Regions from separate parts of the Streptomyces sp. NPDC090798 genome, predicted to be linked through region 1. Evidence: riboswitches for the same ligand, from Rfam matches in the RefSeq annotation. Region 1 holds a riboswitch; each other region holds the start of a gene.
The links. Region 1 has a riboswitch for S-adenosylmethionine ahead of ACIQTP_RS07235 (putative leader peptide). Riboswitches for the same ligand answer to the same signal wherever they lie in the genome.
Positions count from the first base shown of each region.

Region 2: linked by a shared signal. The riboswitch ahead of thrC (threonine synthase) and the one ahead of ACIQTP_RS07235 (putative leader peptide) in region 1 are both predicted to bind S-adenosylmethionine.
Region 3: linked by a shared signal. The riboswitch ahead of ACIQTP_RS19250 (aminotransferase class V-fold PLP-dependent enzyme) and the one ahead of ACIQTP_RS07235 (putative leader peptide) in region 1 are both predicted to bind S-adenosylmethionine.

Region 1 is NZ_JBIVXA010000002.1:661,561-667,505, reverse strand. Features, by position in the region: gene ACIQTP_RS07250 (MarR family winged helix-turn-helix transcriptional regulator) at 1-522, opposite strand, end outside; gene ACIQTP_RS07245 (YceI family protein) at 679-1,194, shown strand; gene ACIQTP_RS07240 (glutathione S-transferase C-terminal domain-containing protein) at 1,336-2,025, opposite strand; gene ACIQTP_RS07235 (putative leader peptide) at 2,178-2,252, opposite strand; SAM riboswitch class IV at 2,289-2,435, opposite strand; gene ACIQTP_RS07230 (amino acid ABC transporter permease) at 2,901-3,866, shown strand; gene ACIQTP_RS07225 (amino acid ABC transporter ATP-binding protein) at 3,863-4,687, shown strand; gene ACIQTP_RS07220 (ABC transporter substrate-binding protein) at 4,784-5,809, shown strand; gene ACIQTP_RS07215 (GNAT family N-acetyltransferase) at 5,836-5,945, shown strand, end outside.
Region 2 is NZ_JBIVXA010000013.1:58,239-64,183, forward strand. Features, by position in the region: gene ACIQTP_RS27260 (ABC transporter substrate-binding protein) at 1-320, shown strand, start outside; gene ACIQTP_RS27265 (DUF3263 domain-containing protein) at 355-582, shown strand; gene otsB (trehalose-phosphatase) at 646-1,521, shown strand; gene ACIQTP_RS27275 (trehalose-6-phosphate synthase) at 1,633-3,021, opposite strand; gene ACIQTP_RS27280 (glucosyl-3-phosphoglycerate synthase) at 3,148-4,092, opposite strand; SAM riboswitch class I at 4,271-4,418, shown strand; gene thrC (threonine synthase) at 4,436-5,764, shown strand; gene ACIQTP_RS27290 (MoaD/ThiS family protein) at 5,886-5,945, shown strand, end outside.
Region 3 is NZ_JBIVXA010000008.1:123,620-129,564, forward strand. Features, by position in the region: gene ACIQTP_RS19250 (aminotransferase class V-fold PLP-dependent enzyme) at 20-1,381, opposite strand; SAM riboswitch class IV at 1,574-1,690, opposite strand; gene trpD (anthranilate phosphoribosyltransferase) at 2,002-3,066, opposite strand; gene ACIQTP_RS19260 (cytochrome bc complex cytochrome b subunit) at 3,222-4,862, opposite strand; gene ACIQTP_RS19265 (Rieske 2Fe-2S domain-containing protein) at 4,859-5,923, opposite strand; gene ACIQTP_RS19270 (c-type cytochrome) at 5,920-5,945, opposite strand, start outside.

The sequences.
Region 1 (5,945 bases):
CTGATCGCCACCCTCGACCTGCCCGGAGTCCGCACCGGGATGCGGCGAGGGTGGCAACAGGTCGTGCAGTGCCTCGTACCGCTGCGCGCAGGCCGTCTGCGCGATGGCCTGCGAGACGGCATCGGCCAGCGGGCCCGTGGACTCGCGCAGCAGCCGGCGCGCCTTGTCCGTGAGGGCCACCTCGATACCGCGCCGGTCGCCGCACGCCGAACGCCGCGTGATCAGTCCCGCGTGCTGCAGACACGCCACCTGATAGGTCAGCCGCGTCTTGGGGCGTCCCAGTAGTTCCGCGATCTGGGTCATCCGCAGGCTGGATCCGGGCTGGTCGGCCAGCAGACACAGCACCAGGAACTCGTCGTGCGAGACGTCGAGGGTGTCCTTGACGCGGGCACGCAGCTGCTGCTCGATCGCCCCCGCCGCCGCCAGGAGACGCATCCACGCCCGCAGCGGGGCGGGCAGCAGCTCACAGTCGCCCGACGGATCACGTTCGGGCAGGTCAGCGGGGGCGGAAGGGTCGGCCATAGTGTCACAGTCTACCGGTTGTCCAAATTTGAAGAACCGGCTAGCGTGGGGTCATCCAAATTTGGATGACTGCGTTGTCCCCACAGTCCCCGTGTGCCGCGCGCCCCGTGCGTCGCGCGCTCCTGTGCACCGCCCGTAACCGTCTGGAGAACTCTCGTGACCGTCGCCGTCGAAACCGGCCTGTGGCAGCTCGACCCCGCCCGTACCGCCGTCGCCATCAAGCACAAGACGATGTGGGGCATGGTCACGGTGAAGGGCACCTTCACCGGAGTAACCGGAGAGGGCGAGGTCCAGCCCGACGGGACCGCTCGCGGCACCATCACCCTGGACGTCGCGTCCCTGGACACGAAGAACGCCAAGCGGGACAAGCACCTGCGCTCCGCCGACCTCTTCGACGCCGACCGCCACCCCACGATCACCTTCGCCGTCCGCGACGCCGTCCTCGGTCAGGACGACACCGTGGAGATCAACGGGCAGCTGACCGTGCGCGGCATCAGCCGGCCGCAGCCCGTCACCGGCCGGGTGACCGGGGCGAGCGCCGACACCGTCACGCTCACCACGGAGTTCACCGTGGACCGCGACCAGTTCGACCTGGGCTGGAACCAGATGGGCATGATCCGCGGCCTGACCACCGTCACCGGCACGCTCGTCTTCACGCGCGCCAAGGCCTGATCTTCACGCGCGCCAAGGCCTGATCTTCACGCGCGCCAAGGCCTGATCTTCACCCGCGTCAGGGCCTGAGCCGACGCGGCGCCGGGGCCCGGGGCCCGGGGCCTGCGGCCCTGTCGGCCCCGGCGACTTTGGCGTACGCGCTCAGCGGACCTTGCCGTGGAAGGCCGGGTGGGCGTCGAGCCGACGTACGTAGTCCTGGAGGCGACCGTACGGGCCGAGGGATTCCGTCGGGCCGAGTTGGGTCAGGGCCACCCAGAGGTCGACGTCCGCGGCCGTCAGCTCGTCGCCCAACGCATAGGGGTGCGAGGCGAGTTGCCGGTCCAGCGACTGGAGTGCCGTCGTGCGCGCAAGCGGCGGCGCGGTGGGGGTGACGTCGCGGTCGAGGAGTTCGCGCAAGGCGTCGATGTCCGCGGTGAGGGCCGGTGGGTTGAGCCGGGGGAGGCGGGCGTCGCCCTGACAGGCCGGCAGTCCGGCGAGGTCGCGCAGGATGTCGGGCGTGTGGTTGCTCACGATCCGTCCGCTCCAACGGTCGCACAGCGCGGGCGCGGTGAGCGGACCGTCGTAGTGATGCCAGGTGGCCTCGTACGCGCCGCGCAGTGCGGCGAACGCGCCAGGTGTCTCGGCGGGAAGCGTCAGCAGCGTGGTGGCGACCGAGTCGTGGAGACCGAGCAGCTCCAGGGTGACCGAGATGCGCAGCGAACGCGGACAGCCCGCGGAGAGGTACAGCTGATAGCGGTGCGGCGCCGGGTAGAAACCGCCGGCCAGGCCGACGCCGATGCGGCTGCGGATGCGGTGCGGGCGAGGGGCGGCGAGCGAGACTGTCTTGGGCATGACTCTCCAGGGAACGTCGAAGCCCCCGCGGCCCGTTGGGCGGCGGTGGCGGAACGGAGTGACTGCGCTGACGTACGGACCTGTCCGGATCGCGGGACGCGCCTGGCCGGACGGACCGCATGGACCAGTACGCGCTGGACGAACCGCATGGACTAGTACGCGCTGGAGACCCGCTGCAGATCGATGTGCAGGCGCCTGGTCAGACCGTTCGTGCTCCTCCTGGCCATTCCCATCGCTCCCGTGTCCGGGGCTCGCGAGAGGCGAGACCACGCTTGCCCCGCCGCACCGGCGGAACCCGGTCGTCACCCGGGGCACCCCGTCGCGGTGGAAGGGTTGCCTGTCAGCGGGCCGGGGCCGATAACCGCGTCGAACGGGAGGAACCCGCACGACGGGCGCTGACAATCGTGACCGTCCCTGTCAGTCTCGGTGCGGTCCGCGGAGCCGTCAAGAAGGCATATGCGCGGTCTCACCACGTGGTCATTCCGGCCGGTGCGCGTTGACATTCGTTTGGGGCCATGCCTAACTTACGCCGCATCGGACCGGATCGATTCCGGTCCCTTCGAGGCCCAGCGGGGCGGAATGGTGACGGTGAACGCGATGTACGCAGCTGACGGGACGACCGCTTCGCGGCGCCACGGCTGCCCCGCCACCGCACTGTGTTGTCCCTCCCGCGGCGCCCGCCGTCTCTGTCAGGGCTGACCGCTTCCGCCTTCCGCGGCATTGAACGTCCGCACGGCTCGACCTCCCTCACCCGCCGCCCTGTCGGCGTGCTGTCGGTGAGCCTCCCCCTCCGTACCCCCTGACATCCGTCTGTCCCCGCGCGCACCGCCGTCGTACGGGCCGCGGCGGTGTGTCCGCATTCGTTGGAGCCCTCCATGAGTGAATCCCTGGGCTCCGCCGTGCCGTTGAGCACGACGGAGCCCCGCCCGGCCGCGGCACAGCGCGTGCTGCCCCTGCGCCACCCCGGCCGCTGGATCGCCTCGGCGGTCGTGCTCGTCGTGGTCGCCCAGATCGTCCACGGGCTGGCGACCAACCCCTTCTTCCAGTGGGACCGGTTCCAGTACTGGTTTCTGCGTCCCACGATTCTCGACGGCCTGCTCATCACCCTCGAAGTGACGCTCTACAGTGCCGTGTTGGGCCTGCTCGGGGGCATCCTGCTCGCGCTGGCCCGGCTCTCCAGGAGCCCCGTGCTGCGCGCGGTGAGCTGGGTCTACATCTGGCTGTTCCGCTCGGTGCCGCTCATCGTCGTCCTGCTCTTCCTCTACAACTTCAGCGCGCTCTACAAGACGCTGAGCCTTGGTGTCCCCTTCGGGCCCGCCTTCCTCACCTTCGACGAGTCGCGGCTCGCCACCGACATGGTCGTCGCGGTCGTCGGACTGAGCCTCAACGAGGCGGCGTACGCGGCGGAAGTGGTCCGCGGCGGCATCCTCTCCGTCGACCAGGGCCAGCACGAGGCGGCCTCCGCCCTCGGTCTGCCCAAGGGCTACCAGTTCAGGAAGATCGTGTTCCCGCAGGCGCTGCGCTCCATCACCCCGAACTACGTCAACCAGCTGATCGGCCTGATCAAGGGCACCTCGCTGGTCTTCTACGTCTCGCTGCTCGACCTCTTCGGCTCGGTGCAGAGCATGGGCTCCACCTACCCCGGCGACATCGTGCCGCTGCTGCTCGTCGCCACCGTCTGGTACCTGATCCTCACGAGTGTCGTGTCCGTCGTCCAGTTCTACGTCGAGCGGTACTACTCGCGGGGCGCGCTGCGCTCCCTCCCGCCGACCCCGTTGCAGAAGGTCCGGAGTGGTCTGCGTGACCTGCGGGCCCGGGTCCGCAAGGAGGCGGCGATATGACCGGCGAGACACTCGCGATCCGACCGGCCGCCGTCGAGGTGCGCGATGTGCACAAATGGTACGGCGCCCACCGTGTGCTGAACGGAGTGGAGCTGACGGTGCGGCCCGGTGAGGTCACCGTGATCCTCGGCCCGTCCGGCTCGGGCAAGTCCACCCTCCTCAGGGTGATCAACCACCTGGAGAAGCCCGAGATCGGCCATGTCAGCCTGAACGGCGAGCTCATAGGCGTACGCCGACATGGCGAGCGCAGCGAGACGGGGGTCCCCCCGGCCGAAGGCAGGGGGAGGCTCAAGGAGCTGACCGAGCGGGCGATCCTGGCCCAGCGCGGCCGGATCGGGTTCGTCTTCCAGAACTTCAACCTGTTCCCGCATCTGACGGTGCTGGACAACGTGGCGGCCGCGCCGGTGGCGACCCGACGGCTGAAGCGGCCCGAGGCCCGGGAACTCGCGCGCACCCTCCTCGACCGCGTGGGTCTGGCCGACAAGGCCGACGCCTATCCACGGCAGTTGTCGGGCGGTCAGCAGCAGCGGGTCGCCATCGCCCGCGCCCTCGCGCTGCGGCCCGGAGTCATCCTCTTCGACGAGCCGACCTCCGCCCTCGACCCCGAGCTGGTCGGCGAGGTGCTCGCCGTCATCAAGGACCTGGCCACCAGCGGCACCACGCTTCTCATCGTGACCCACGAGATCGGCTTCGCCCGCGAGGTGGCCGACCGGATCGTCTTCCTCGACGAGGGCCGCGTCGTCGAACAGGGCTCACCCACCGAGGTGTTGGACCACCCGGTACATGAGCGGACCAGGGACTTCCTGAGCAAGGTCCTCTGAACCCCCTTCCCTCACCGGACCTTCCCTCACCGCACCTTCCCCCACTACACCCTCACGCACCACACCCTCACTCACGAACATCGGACAAGGACAGCCATGCGCACCCTCGCCCTCCGCAGCAGACTCCTCCGTGGCCTCACCGCCTCCACCGCCGTCGCCGCCCTCGCCGCCGCTCTCGCCGCCTGCGGGGGCGAGAGCGACGCGGCCACCACCTCCGGCAGCGCGGCCGCCGGCACCGTCACCGTGGGCGCGCTCTCCAACGGCGCCGCGCGGCAGACCGACCTCAAGGTGTCCGAGGTCAAGTCCATCAGCGCCGAGCTGCCCAAGTCGGTCGCCAAGAGCGGCAAGCTGGTCGTCGGCGTCGGCGCGCTGCCCGCCGGGTTCCCGCCGCTGGCGTACGTCGGACAGGACCAGAAGACCCTCACCGGTGCCGAACCCGACCTCGGCCGGCTGGTCGCCGCGGTCCTCGGACTGAAGGCGGAGGTGAAGAACTCGACCTGGGAGAACCTGTTCGTCGGCATCGACAGCGGCAAGGTCGACGTCGCCTTCTCGAACGTCACCGACACCGAGGAGCGCAAGAAGAAGTACGAGTTCGCCTCCTACCGGCAGGACAACCTCGCCTTCGAGGTGCCGAAGAAGAGCACCTGGAACTTCGCGGGCGACTACGAGAACCTGGCCGGCAAGACCGTCTCCGTGGGCGCCGGAACCAACCAGGAGAAGATCCTGCTGGAGTGGAAGGCGAAGCTCGCGAAGGAGGGCAAGAAGCTCACCGTCAAGTACTTCCAGGACAACAACAGCGTCTACCTGGCGCTGTCCAGCGGGAAGATCGACGCCTACTTCGGGCCCAACCCCGGTATCTCGTACCACATCACCCAGACGGCGAAGACGCCCAACCCGACCCGCAACGCGGGCAAGTTCTCCGGCGCGGGCGCGACCCTCCAGGGGCTGATCGCGGCCACCGCGAAGAAGGACAGCGGGCTGGCCAAGCCGGTCGCGGACGCGATCAACCACCTGATCAAGGACGGTCAGTACGCCAAGTGGCTCGCTGCCTGGAACCTCTCCAACGAGGCCGTCAGCACCTCGCAGATCAACCCGCCCGGCCTGCCGCTCAGCAACTCCTGACCGCTTCCTGGAGGTCCGACACCACCATGTCCACCGTCGCCCGACCGAGCCCGCCGCAGAGCCCGCCGGCACCCCACATCCTGGACAACGCCGCCTGGGCCGCGCTGACCGGCCCGCACGCCCCCTTCGCCGAGCG
Region 2 (5,945 bases), on a different contig from region 1:
ACCAGGATCAGATCGGTACGTTCCTCGACTACGTCTACAGCGAGAAGAACGTGCTCGCCTTCTCGCACGAGTACGACCTGCTGCCGGTCACGACGTCCGCGTCCGAGGCGATGGCGGCGGACAGCGACGACGCGGACCTCACCCCGTTCCTGGACGAGCTCCCCTCCTCCCAGCTCTATCCGGTCGGCAAGACGTCCTGGGCCTCCGTCAGCGCCGACATCAAGAAGCAGATCGGCAGGGCGGTCTCCCCGGACGGCAGCCCGGCCGGGATCCTCGGCTCGCTCCAGCAGACGGCGACCACGACGGACTCCGCGGGGTAGTTCCGTTGTCGGTGGCGGGAGCTACGGTGCGGTCATGGACGAACTGAGCGGGAGGGAGCGGGGGATCCTCGCCATGGAGCGCCGTTCCTTCGCGGGGCCCGGCGCGAAGGAGCGAGCGATACGTGAGCAGCTCGGCCTCGCCCCCGTCCGCTACTACCAACTCCTCAACGCCCTCCTCGACGACCCCCGCGCCCTCGCCCACGACCCGATCACGGTGAACCGCCTCCGCCGCATCCGGGACACTCGCCGCGCGGAACGCTGACACCGCCCGGTGTGACTCGGTGAGCCGTGGGTGCGCCCGGGGGTGCGCGGATAGGGTCGGGGCATGGGCAGCCACTCGGAAACCCCGCAATCCCCGGACGTCACGGAACCCTTGCCGACACCCGTGACCCCCGCCGGACGCGACGGCCTCGACGCCATCCTCACCCGGCCCGGCCGGGCCGTCATCGCGCTCGACTTCGACGGAACACTCGCCCCCATCGTCGCCGACCCGGAGCAGGCCCGCGCCCACCCCGACGCGGTCCCCGCCCTCGCGGCCCTCGCCCCGAAGGTCGCCTCCGTCGCCGTCGTCACCGGCCGCCCGGCCGGCGTGGCGGTCCGCCACGGCGGCTTCGCGGGCGTCCCGGGCCTCGACCACCTCGTCGTCCTCGGCCACTACGGCGCCGAACGCTGGGACGCCCGCACCGGCACCGTCACCGCCCCCGCCCCGCACCCCGGCGTCGCCGCCGTCCGCGCCGAGCTGCCCGGGGTCCTCGACAGCATCGGTGCCTGGCACGGCACCTGGATCGAGGAGAAGGGCCGCGCGGTCGCCGTCCACACCCGCCGCGCGGAGGATCCCCAGGCCGCGTTCGAGGCACTGCGCGAACCCCTCACCGACCTCGCCACCCGCCACGGCCTGATCGTCGAACCCGGTCGGATGGTCCTCGAACTCCGTCCCCCGGGCATGGACAAGGGCGTCGCCCTCCTGGAGTACGTCCGCGAGGTCCACGCCGAAGCCGTCATGTACGCCGGCGACGACCTGGGCGACCTCCCCGCCTTCGCCGCCGTCGACAAACTCCGCTCGGACGGCGTCCCGGGCCTGCTGGTGTGCAGCGGCAGCGCGGAAGTCACCGAACTGACCGAACGAGCGGATCTTGTGGTCGACGGCCCCGCGGGAGTGGTACGCCTGCTGAAGGCATTGGCGAGTCGCCTGGACCGTTGATCCCCGGCCGACTACAGCGCCCCGTCAGGGGCGCGAGGCTGTGACATAGCGGCTCCGCCGCGTGGGCGCGACCAGCCACACGCGACCCGCACCGACAGACGACCGACCCCGCTATCCCTCCAACTCCCGCAACTGCTCCAAGAACCACTGCGCCGGAGGCAACGCGGTCCCGGCGGCAGCCAACCGCTTCGTACGTTCCGCCCGCTCACCCACCGGCATGGTCAGCGCCGCGTTCAGCGCCCGCGCGGTGCCGACCACGTCGTACGGGTTCACCACCACCGCGTCCTCGCCCAGCTCCTCGTACGCCCCCGCCTCCCGTGAGAGCACCAGCACGCACCCCTCGTCGGAGACGACCGGAACCTCCTTGGCGACGAGGTTCATGCCGTCGCGGATGGGGTTGACGAGGGCGACGTCGGCGAGCCGGTACGCGGCCAGGGAGCGGGCGAAGTCGTCCTTGACGTGGAGGACGACCGGGGTCCAGCCCGGTGTGCCGTAGCGGGCGTTGATCTCGGTCGCCACGCGCTGCACCTCGGCCGTGTAGTCGCGGTAGACGGCCAGGTCCTGGCGGGAGGGGTAGGCGAAGGCCACGTGGACGACGCGCTCGCGCCACTCGGGGTGGTCCTCCAGCAGCTGCCGGTACGCCAGCAGACCCCGCACGATGTTCTTCGACAGCTCGGTCCGGTCGACCCGCACGATCGTCCTGCGGCCCTCGCCGACCTGCTCGCGCAGCGCGGCCATACGGTCCGCGACGTCCGCCTCGTGCGAGCGCCTGCGCAGGAAGTCGGCGTCCGCGCCGAGCCCGTGCACGCCGATCCGGGTGTCGCCGAGCCCGCCGACGAGCGCGTCGCAGCAGGCGGTGAACGCGTCCGCCCAGCGCCGGGTGAGGAAGCCGAGCCGGTCCGCGCCGAGCATGCCGCGCAGCACCTGCTCGGCGATGTCGTCGGGCAGTATCCGGAAGTAGTCGACCGGCGCCCAGGGGGTGTGCGAGAAGTGGCCGATCCGCAGGTCGGGGCGGAGCTCGCGCAGCATCCCGGGGACGAGGGTCAGGTGGTAGTCCTGGACGATCGCCACCGCGCCCTGCGCCGCCTCCGCGGCCAGCGCTTCGGCGAACGCGCGGTTGTATGCCTCGTACGACGCCCACTGGCGCCGGAACTCCGCGTCGAAGACCGGCTCCAGCGGGGTCTGGTACAGCATGTGGTGGACGAACCACAGCACGGAGTTCGCGATGCCGTTGTACGCGTCCGCGTGCACGTCGGCGTCGATGTCCAGCATCCGTACGCCCTCCTCGGCGACCCCGCGCCGGACCGCCTCGCGGTCGCCGTCGCCGAGCGCCGAGCACACCCACAGGGCCCCCGCGTCCGGCCCGATCGCGGAGAGGCCCGAGACCAGCCCGCCGCCACCGCGCTTGGCGCGCAGCGAGCCGTCCTCCTGGACCTCGTAGGTGACCGGGCCGCGGTTGGACGCGACGAGGATGTGGTGGGCGCCTTGCGTTGAAACCATGCCTCGAAACTTAGCCCCGCATGGAAACGCTCAAACGTTCCCGTTGGCCATATGAGGGGTCGTATGTGATCTTCCGGCCGGTGGGGGCTGAGCGCGCAGTTCCCCGCGCCCCTTGCGGGGGCGCTGCTACGCCGCCCTTCGTTTCTGGTACTCGGCGATTTCGACCATCGGGGGACGTTCCTCCGTGTCCACCGAGTACGTGCGCGGCTCGAAACCGTCCCCGCCCCGTTCGAACTGGGTGAGGGCCGGGCGGATCAGGTGGCCGCGGGCCAGCCGGAGCTGGGCCGTGCGGTAGATCGCGGCGGACATCCGGCCCAGTGCCTGCCCGTCCTGGTGGCGGTGCTTGCGCACGCCCACGTCGACCTGGGCGAGCGCGTCCAGGCCCACCAGGTGCAGGGCGTCGACCAGCATGCCCAGCTCGATCCCGTACCCGACGGGGAAGGGGAGCTGTTCGAGCAGCGAGCGGCGGGCCGCGTACTCCCCGCCGAGCGGCTGCACGAAGCCGGCCAGCTGCGGCCAGTGCATGTTGAGGAGGGGGCGGGCCATGAGTTCGGTGACCCGGCCGCCCTGGCCCGCCGCACCGCCGAGCGGACGGTCGTACATCGCCTTGACGAGGTCCACACCGGGCTCGGTGAGCAGCGGTCCCACGATCCCGGCGACGAAGTCCGAGGAGAACTCCTTCAGGTCCGCGTCGATGAAACAGATGATGTCCCCGCTCGTCACGAGGAGGGAACGCCACAGCACCTCGCCCTTGCCGGGCACGGTCGGGATGCGCGGCAGGATCTCGTCCCGGTGCACCACGCGCGCGCCCGCCGCGGCGGCCACCTCCGAGGTGCGGTCGGTCGAGCCCGAGTCGATGACGACGATCTCGTCGACGAGGGGCACCTGCTGCATCAGGTCGTGGCGGATGATGGCGACGATCTCGCCGACCGTCTCCTCCTCGTTCAGCGCCGGCAGGACGACGCTCACCGAGGAGCCCGTGGCCCGTTTGGCGGACATGAGTTGGTGGAGCGGGCGATCGGTCACGGACCAGGAGCGATTGCTCAGCCAGCGCTCAGTTTCCTTCAGCACAGTCTGCGGCTCCTCACTGTCTGATCACCCGGTGTCTCACGGTGTGATCCATCTCGCGGTTCGGACGACTATCTCAACTGTCCTGGCCTTCGGTTACAGTCTTGAACAACGCGGATGACCATCGCATGTCGTAGATCATTTGCGGACCACCGCACCACCGCACGACACAACCGAATACCGCTCATCCAGAGGGGCAGAGGGATACGGCCCGATGAAGCCCCGGCAACCCTCCAGCTGGTTCCTGTCACATTGATGTGGCGAGGCTCCCGGCTAGGGAAGGTGCCAAATCCGTCTCACGGCGAAGTGCGTCGTGAGGAAGATGAGGAGAAAGGGCCTCGCCTCCATGGCTGCGCAGACTGTTGCAAGTTCGACCGTTGCAAGCACCACGAACCCTGTCGCGGGCGACACCACCACCGTAGTCGGTGTGGATCTCGGACCCGCCGCCGCGCTTTCCTGCCGCGAGTGCGGGCACCGCGTGCCGCTCGGCCCGGTCTTCGCCTGCGAGGAGTGTTTCGGCCCGCTGGAGATCGCGTACGACTTCTCGGCCTACGAAACCGAAGAGCTCCGGGCGCGCATCGAAGCGGGCCCCGCGAACATCTGGCGCTACGCGCCGCTGCTGCCCGTCCCGGCCGACGTCGCCGACAAGCCGAACATCAACCCCGGCTGGACCAAGCTCGTCAAGGCCGACAACCTCGCCCGCGAGCTGGGCGTCGAGGCCGGCAAGCTCTTCGTCAAGGACGACTCCGGCAACCCGACGCACTCCTTCAAGGACCGCGTCGTCGCCCAGGCCATCGAGGCCGCCCGCGCGTTCGACTTCACCACCCTCTCCTGCTCCTCCACCGGCAACCTCGCCGGCGCCGTGGGTGCCGCCGCCGCCCGCGCCGGCTTCCGCTCCTGCGTGTTCATCCCGCACGACCTGGAGCAGGGCAAGGTCGTCATGGCCGCGATCTACGGCGGCGAGCTCGTCGGCATCGAGGGCAACTACGACGACGTGAACCGCTTCTGCTCCGAGCTGATCGGCGACCCGGCCGGCGAGGGCTGGGGCTTCGTCAACGTCAACCTGCGGCCGTACTACGCGGAGGGCTCCAAGACCCTCGCGTACGAGATCTGCGAGCAGCTGGGGTGGAAGCTCCCCGACCAGCTGGTGATCCCCATCGCCTCCGGCTCCCAGCTCACGAAGATCGACAAGGGTCTTCAGGAGCTGATCAAGCTCGGACTGGTCGAGGACAAGCCGTACAAGATCTTCGGCGCCCAGGCCGAGGGCTGCTCGCCGGTGTCCGTCGCCTACAAGGCGGGCCACGACGTCGTACGGCCCCAGAAGCCGAACACCATCGCCAAGTCGCTCGCCATCGGCAACCCGGCCGACGGGCCGTACGTGCTGGACATCGCGCGGCGCACGGGTGGGGCCGTGGAGGACGTGAACGACGAGCAGGTCGTCGACGCGATCAAGTTGCTCGCGCGTACCGAGGGGATCTTCGCGGAGACGGCGGGCGGGGTGACCGTGGGTGTCACCAAGAAGCTGATCGAGAACGGGCTGCTCGACCCGAGTCTGACGACCGTGGTCCTGAACACCGGTGATGGTCTGAAGACGCTGGACGCGGTGGCCGGTACGGGTCTGACGGCGACCATTCGTCCGAGCCTGGACTCCTTCCGGGAAGCTGGGCTTGCGTAAGCGCTTCGTTGGAAGGGCTGTCTTTCGGCTGCGGGCTGGTGGGGGCTGGTCGCGCAGTTCCCCGCGCCCCTGACGGGGCGCTCCCCATCCGTACGCCAAAATCCGACCGGGAGGTCACCGCATGAGCGTCAACGTCCGCATCCCCACCATCCTGCGCACCTACACCGGTGGTCAGGCCGAG
Region 3 (5,945 bases), on a different contig from region 1:
CCACCTACCGCCCGCGCCGTCAGACCGCCGGGACGCAGCGGCCGTCCTCCGTGCGGTAGTTCCACTTCGCACCGTCGCGCACCAGTTCCTTGACCGCACGCACGAACCGCTCGACATGCTCGTCGGGCGTACCGGCCCCGAAGCTGACGCGGATCGCGTTGAGGGACTTCTCCCCGGGCGCCGCCTCGGGCGCCCCGCACTCCCCCTGTGTCTGCGGATCGCTGCCGAGCAGCGTGCGCACCAGCGGGTGGGCGCAGAAGAGACCGTCCCGCACCCCGATCCCGTACTCGGCGGACAGCGCGGCCGCGAAGTGCGAGCTGTTCCATCCCTCGACGACGAACGAGATGACGCCGACGCGCGGGGCGTCGTCGCCGAACAGCGACAGGACGCGGACCTCGGGCACCTCGGCCAGACCGGCACGGACGGCCCCGATCAGCCGCTCCTCGCGGGCGACGAGCGTGTCGAAACCGGCCTCGGTCAGCGCCTTGCAGGCGGCGGCGATGGAGTAGGCGCCGATCACGTTCGGCGAACCGGCCTCGTGCCGGGCCGCGCTCTCGTGCCACTCCACGTCCACGCCGCCGTCCGCCCGCCGCGTGACCTTGCGGCTGGCGCCGCCGCCCGCGAGGTACGGCTCGGCCTCGCGCAGCCAGTCGGCGCGGCCGGCGAGCACGCCGGAGCCGAACGGCGCGTACAGCTTGTGCCCGGAGAAGGCGACCCAGTCGACGTCGAGGTCCCGCACCGACACCGGGTGGTGCGGGGCGAGCTGGGCGGCGTCCAGGACGATCCGGGCACCGTGCGCGTGCGCGGCGGCGGCCAGCTCGCGCACCGGCCACAGTTCGCCGGTGACGTTCGAGGCGCCGGTGACGCAGACCAGGGCCGGGCCGTAGGGATCGCGGGCGGCGAGGGCCCGCTCCAGGGCCGTGACGGCCTCCTGCGGAGTGCGGGGCGCGTTGAGGTAGGTGACCCGGGCGTCCTTCCACGGCAGCAGCGAGGCGTGGTGTTCCGTCTCGAAGACGAACACCTGGCAGTCGGCCGGAAGGGTGGCGGCGAGCAGGTTGAGGGAGTCGGTGGTGGAGCGGGTGAAGACGACCTGGTCCTCGCCCCGGCAGTCGAGGAACTCCGCGACGGTCCTGCGGGCGTTCTCGAAGAGGTCGGTGGACAGCTGGGAGAGGTACCCGGCGCCGCGGTGCACGCTGCCGTAGTACGGGGCGTACGCGGCGACGTCGTCCCACACCCGCTGGAGGGCGGGGGCGCTGGCGGCGTAGTCGAGCGCGGCGTAGGTGACCTCGCCGCCGGTCACGAGCGGGACGGTGACGTCTCGGCCCAGAACGGGCAGGGGTGCACAAACTGTCTGGTCGGCGGCAGCGGTGGGGACAGACATGGCGAGCTCCTGTGAGAGGCAGGCGGAATCGCTGCGCGGGCCGGGTGCACGGGGGTACGGGTGTGCGACTGCACGGCTCGGCGCAGGGAGGAAAGGCAAAAGGGTGTGCGGAGGCGGGGCTCTACGCCCTATCGCATTCGCTTGCTCACAGAAGGCTCCCTCGAACGACCAGGACCCCTGGGATTCTCGAGGGGTCCGCGCTTGCCGTAGACCTCGCTGCCTACGGCCTGGTCTTCACCCGGGGCACCCCGCCACGGACGGAGGGTTGCCGGACAGCCGGCCGGGGCCTGATGGCTGTCGCTCATGACCTGATACGGCATCCTGCCACAAGATCTTCCGCCCGCAACCCCACTGTCCGCATACCGGGACGCCGGGCCGGGCTCCCACGTTCCTCGCCCCCGCCGCCCCTACCCGTCCCATCCCTACCTGGGGGCTCCGCCCCCAGACCCCCAAAAGATCGCGCAGTTCCCCGCGCCCCTGAAGGAGCACGGGGAACTCGGGGCGCAGCCCCGCACCAGGGGCGCGGGGAACTGCGCGAGCAAGCTCCACCGGACCGCGGACGACTAAGGCCGGGGCGGGCGGGGAGCACGCTCCATCGGCTTGCGGTCGAAGGACCCGGGCTACGACTGGCTCGCTGCCACCCAGCGTTCCAGCGTCCGCTTCGCCGCCCCCGAGTCGATCGCCTCCGCCGCCTTCGCCATGCCGGCGCGGAGCTGGTCCGCGAGTGGTGCGTCGGTCGGGGACAGGGCGACGAGGGCCGCCGCGGAGTTCAGGAGCACAGCATCCCGTACGGGCCCCGTCTCGCCGTTGAGCAGGCGACGGGCGACGTCCGCGTTGTAGGACGCGTCGGCGCCGCGCAGGGCCTCCACGGGGACGAGTTCGAGGCCGACGTCACGCGGGTCGAAGCGCTCCTCGGTGACCTTGCCGTCGCGGACGACCCAGACCCGGGACGTCGCGGTGGTGGTCAGCTCGTCCAGGCCGTCGTCACCGCGGAAGACGAGCGAGGAGTTGCCGCGCTCGGCGAACACGCCCGCCACGATCGGCGCCATGCGCAGGTCCGCGACTCCCACGGCCTGCGCCTTCACCTTCGCCGGGTTCGTCAGCGGCCCCAGCACGTTGAACGTGGTCCGGATCCCCAACTGCCCCCGCGCCGCCGCGACATGACGTAGCGCCGGATGGAACTTCACCGCGAAGCAGAAGGTGATCCCGGCCTCCTCCGCGACCTCGGCCACCCGCTTCGTCGTCAGGTCCAGATTGACGCCGAGCTTCTCCAGGACGTCCGAGGCACCGGACGCGGAGGACGCGGCCCGGTTGCCGTGCTTGACGACCTTGGCACCGGTCCCGGCCACGACGATCGACGACATCGTGGAGATGTTCACCGTCTTCGCGCCGTCACCGCCCGTACCGACGATGTCGACCGTGTCCCCCGGCACCTCGATCACATTGGCGTGCTCGTACATCGTCCGGACGAGACCGGAGATCTCCTCGACCGTCTCGCCCTTGGCCCGCAGCGCCACCGCGAACCCGGCGATCTGCGCGTCCGTCGCCTCGCCGCTCATGATCCGGTCCATCGCCCAGGCCGTGTCGTCCGCGCTCTGGTCGCGGCCCTCGAGCAGGCCGTTCAGCACCACGGGCCAGGAACGGCCCGCCGCGGTGTTGCCTCCAGCGGGGTTCACAGCGCTCATAAGCCGCTCCTGGGTCCGTCGTCCCGGCAAAGGGACTCCTTGTGTGGATGGGAACACCCTATCCAGGCCCGGAGACGGCAAAGAGCCCCCGTCCGGGCAATGGACGGAGGCTCTCGCCGTGGCGATCAGTAAAGACCGGTCAACCGGTCGGAAGATCAGTGGTGGCCGTGGCCGCTCGTGATCTCCTTGTACTCCTCGACCGTGGGCTTGGGGATCTGGCTGTCCTCCCCGTAGAAGCCCTCGCTCAGCTTGGAGCGCAGCCGCTCCGAGCCCTTCACCTTGCGCTCGACACCGTTCTCGTCGACCGTCGAGCCGATCTCGGCGGGCTGGTACTGCTCGTGCGCGGTGAGCGTGTGCAGGGCGTCCTGGCTGAGCGGCTCGTGCACCTCGATGAACTCACCGTGCGGCAGGCGCTTGATGATGCCCGACTCGCGGCCGTGCAGCACCTTGTCCCTGTCGCGGCGCTGGAGGCCGAGGCAGACCCGCTTGGTGATGACGAACACGATGACCGGCACGACGAAGAAACCGATGCGCACGAACCAGGTGATCGAGTTGATCGACAGGTGGAAGTGCGTGGCCCAGATGTCGTTGCCACCACCGACGAGCAGGACGAAGTACCAGCTGATCCAGGCGGCACCGAACGCGGTCCGGGTCGGGACGTTGCGCGGGCGGTCCAGGATGTGGTGCTCACGCTTGTCGCCGGTGACCCAGGACTCGATGAACGGGTAGACCGCGATCGCGACCAGGACCAGCGGGAAGATCACCAGCGGGATGAACACGCCCAGCACGAGCGTGTGACCCCAGAGGTTGATCTCCCAGCCCGGCATGACACGGATCAGACCCTCGGAGAAGCCCATGTACCAGTCGGGCTGGGCGCCCGTGGACACCATGTCCGGACGGTAGGGGCCCATGGACCAGATCGGGTTGATCGAGGCGATCGCCGCGATGGCCGCGATGACACCGAAGACCAGGAAGAAGAAGCCTCCGGCCTTGGCCATGTAGACCGGCAGCAGCGGCATGCCGACGACGTTGTTGTTCGTCTTTCCGGGGCCCGCGAACTGCGTGTGCTTGTGGTAGAAGACCAGGATCAGGTGGCCGACCACCAGGCCGAGCATGATGCCCGGCAGCAGCAGGATGTGGACCGAGTAGAACCGCGCGACGAAGTCGCCGCCCGGGAACTGGCCACCGAAGAGGAAGAACGCCAGGTACGTGCCGACGACCGGCACGGACAGGACCGCGCCCTCCATGAAGCGCACACCGGTGCCGGAGAGCAGGTCGTCCGGGAGCGAGTAACCGGTGAAGCCGGTGAACATGCCCAGGACGAACAGCAGGAAGCCGAAGAGCCAGTTGACCTCACGCGGCTTGCGGAACGCACCCGTGAAGAACACGCGCATCATGTGCACGAACATGCCGGCGAGGAAGATCAGCGCCGCCCAGTGGTGGATCTGCCGGACCAGCAGACCACCGCGCACCTCGAAGGAGATGTGCATGGTCGAGTTGAACGCCTCGGACATCAGCTGTCCCTGCAGGGGGACGTAGCTGCCGTGGTACGTGACCTCGTTCATCGACGGGTGGAAGAACAGCGTCAGGTACACACCCGTGAGGATGATGATGATGAAGCTGTAGAGGCAGATCTCACCCAGCATGAACGACCAGTGGTCGGGGAAGATCTTGCGCATGTTGGACTTGGCCAGGGAGTAGATCCCGAGCCGTCCGTCGGCCCAGTCGGCGACTTTCTCGCCGGCCGGGGCCTTCTCGCGCGAGGGGCGCGAGTCGGAAGTGGTGGTAGTGCTCATCCGCGCTCCCAGAAGGCAGGACCGACGGGCTCTTCGAAGTCGCCGAGCGCTTCGAGGTAGCCCTGTTCGTTCACGCCGATGCGCAGCTGCGGCAGGGCGTGACCGGCCGGGCCGAAGATCACTCGGGCACCGTCGGAGAGGTCGAAGGTGGACTGGTGGCAGGGGCAGAGCACGTGGTGCGTCTGCTGCTCGTACAGGGAGATCGGGCAGCCGACGTGGGTGCAGATCTTCGAGTACGCCACGATGCCCTCGTGCGACCAGGCGAGCTCACGCTTGTCCTTGATGTTCTCCGGCTGGAGCCGGACGATCATCAGGGCCGCCTTGGCGATCTGGACCTGGAAGTCCTCGTCGTGCTCCTCCAGGCCCTCGGGCTTGGCGAAGGTGAGCGAGCCGACGGCGACGTCGGAGGCGCGCAGCGGCTCGTTCGTGTTCATGTTGACGAGCAGCTTGCCCTTGGACCAGAGCGTGTGGCGCAGCTTGGTGCCGGGCAGCGGGCCCAGGTCGCGCAGCAGCATGACGCCGGAGAGCGGGAACAGGGCCAGCGCGCCGAACATCGTGTTGCGGATCAGCTTGCGGCGGCCGAGCGCGGATTCCTTGGCGCCCTGCTTGAAGTCGGCCAGGACCTTGGCCTTGACCTCGGGCTCCGCCTCGATCGGGTGACGCTGGTCGGCGACCTCCACGTCGGACATCAGGGTGCGGGCCCAGTGGACCGCGCCCGCGCCGATCGCGAACAGCGCCACACCGAGGGTCATCCCCAGCGCGAAGTTCAGCGCGCTGATGTGCCCGAGCGGGAAGACGAAGATCGACTTGTCCCTCGGGATCGCCACGTACGAGGCGATGAAGCCGACGGTGGCCAGCATCGACAACGTGAACAGCATGGCGACGACGCGCTCGGACCGCTTGGCGGCCCGCTCGTCGATGTCCTGGATGCGGGGCTCGTGGGGCGGCAGGCCCGGGTCCGCGAACGGGTTGGTCTCGTCCGCGAGGGCTACCGCACCGTGACCGTGCTCGTCGTCCTGCTCAGCGGGCAGGTTCTCTTCTGGAATGTCTTGGCTACTCATGACTTCTTGGCCTTTGCGGTCC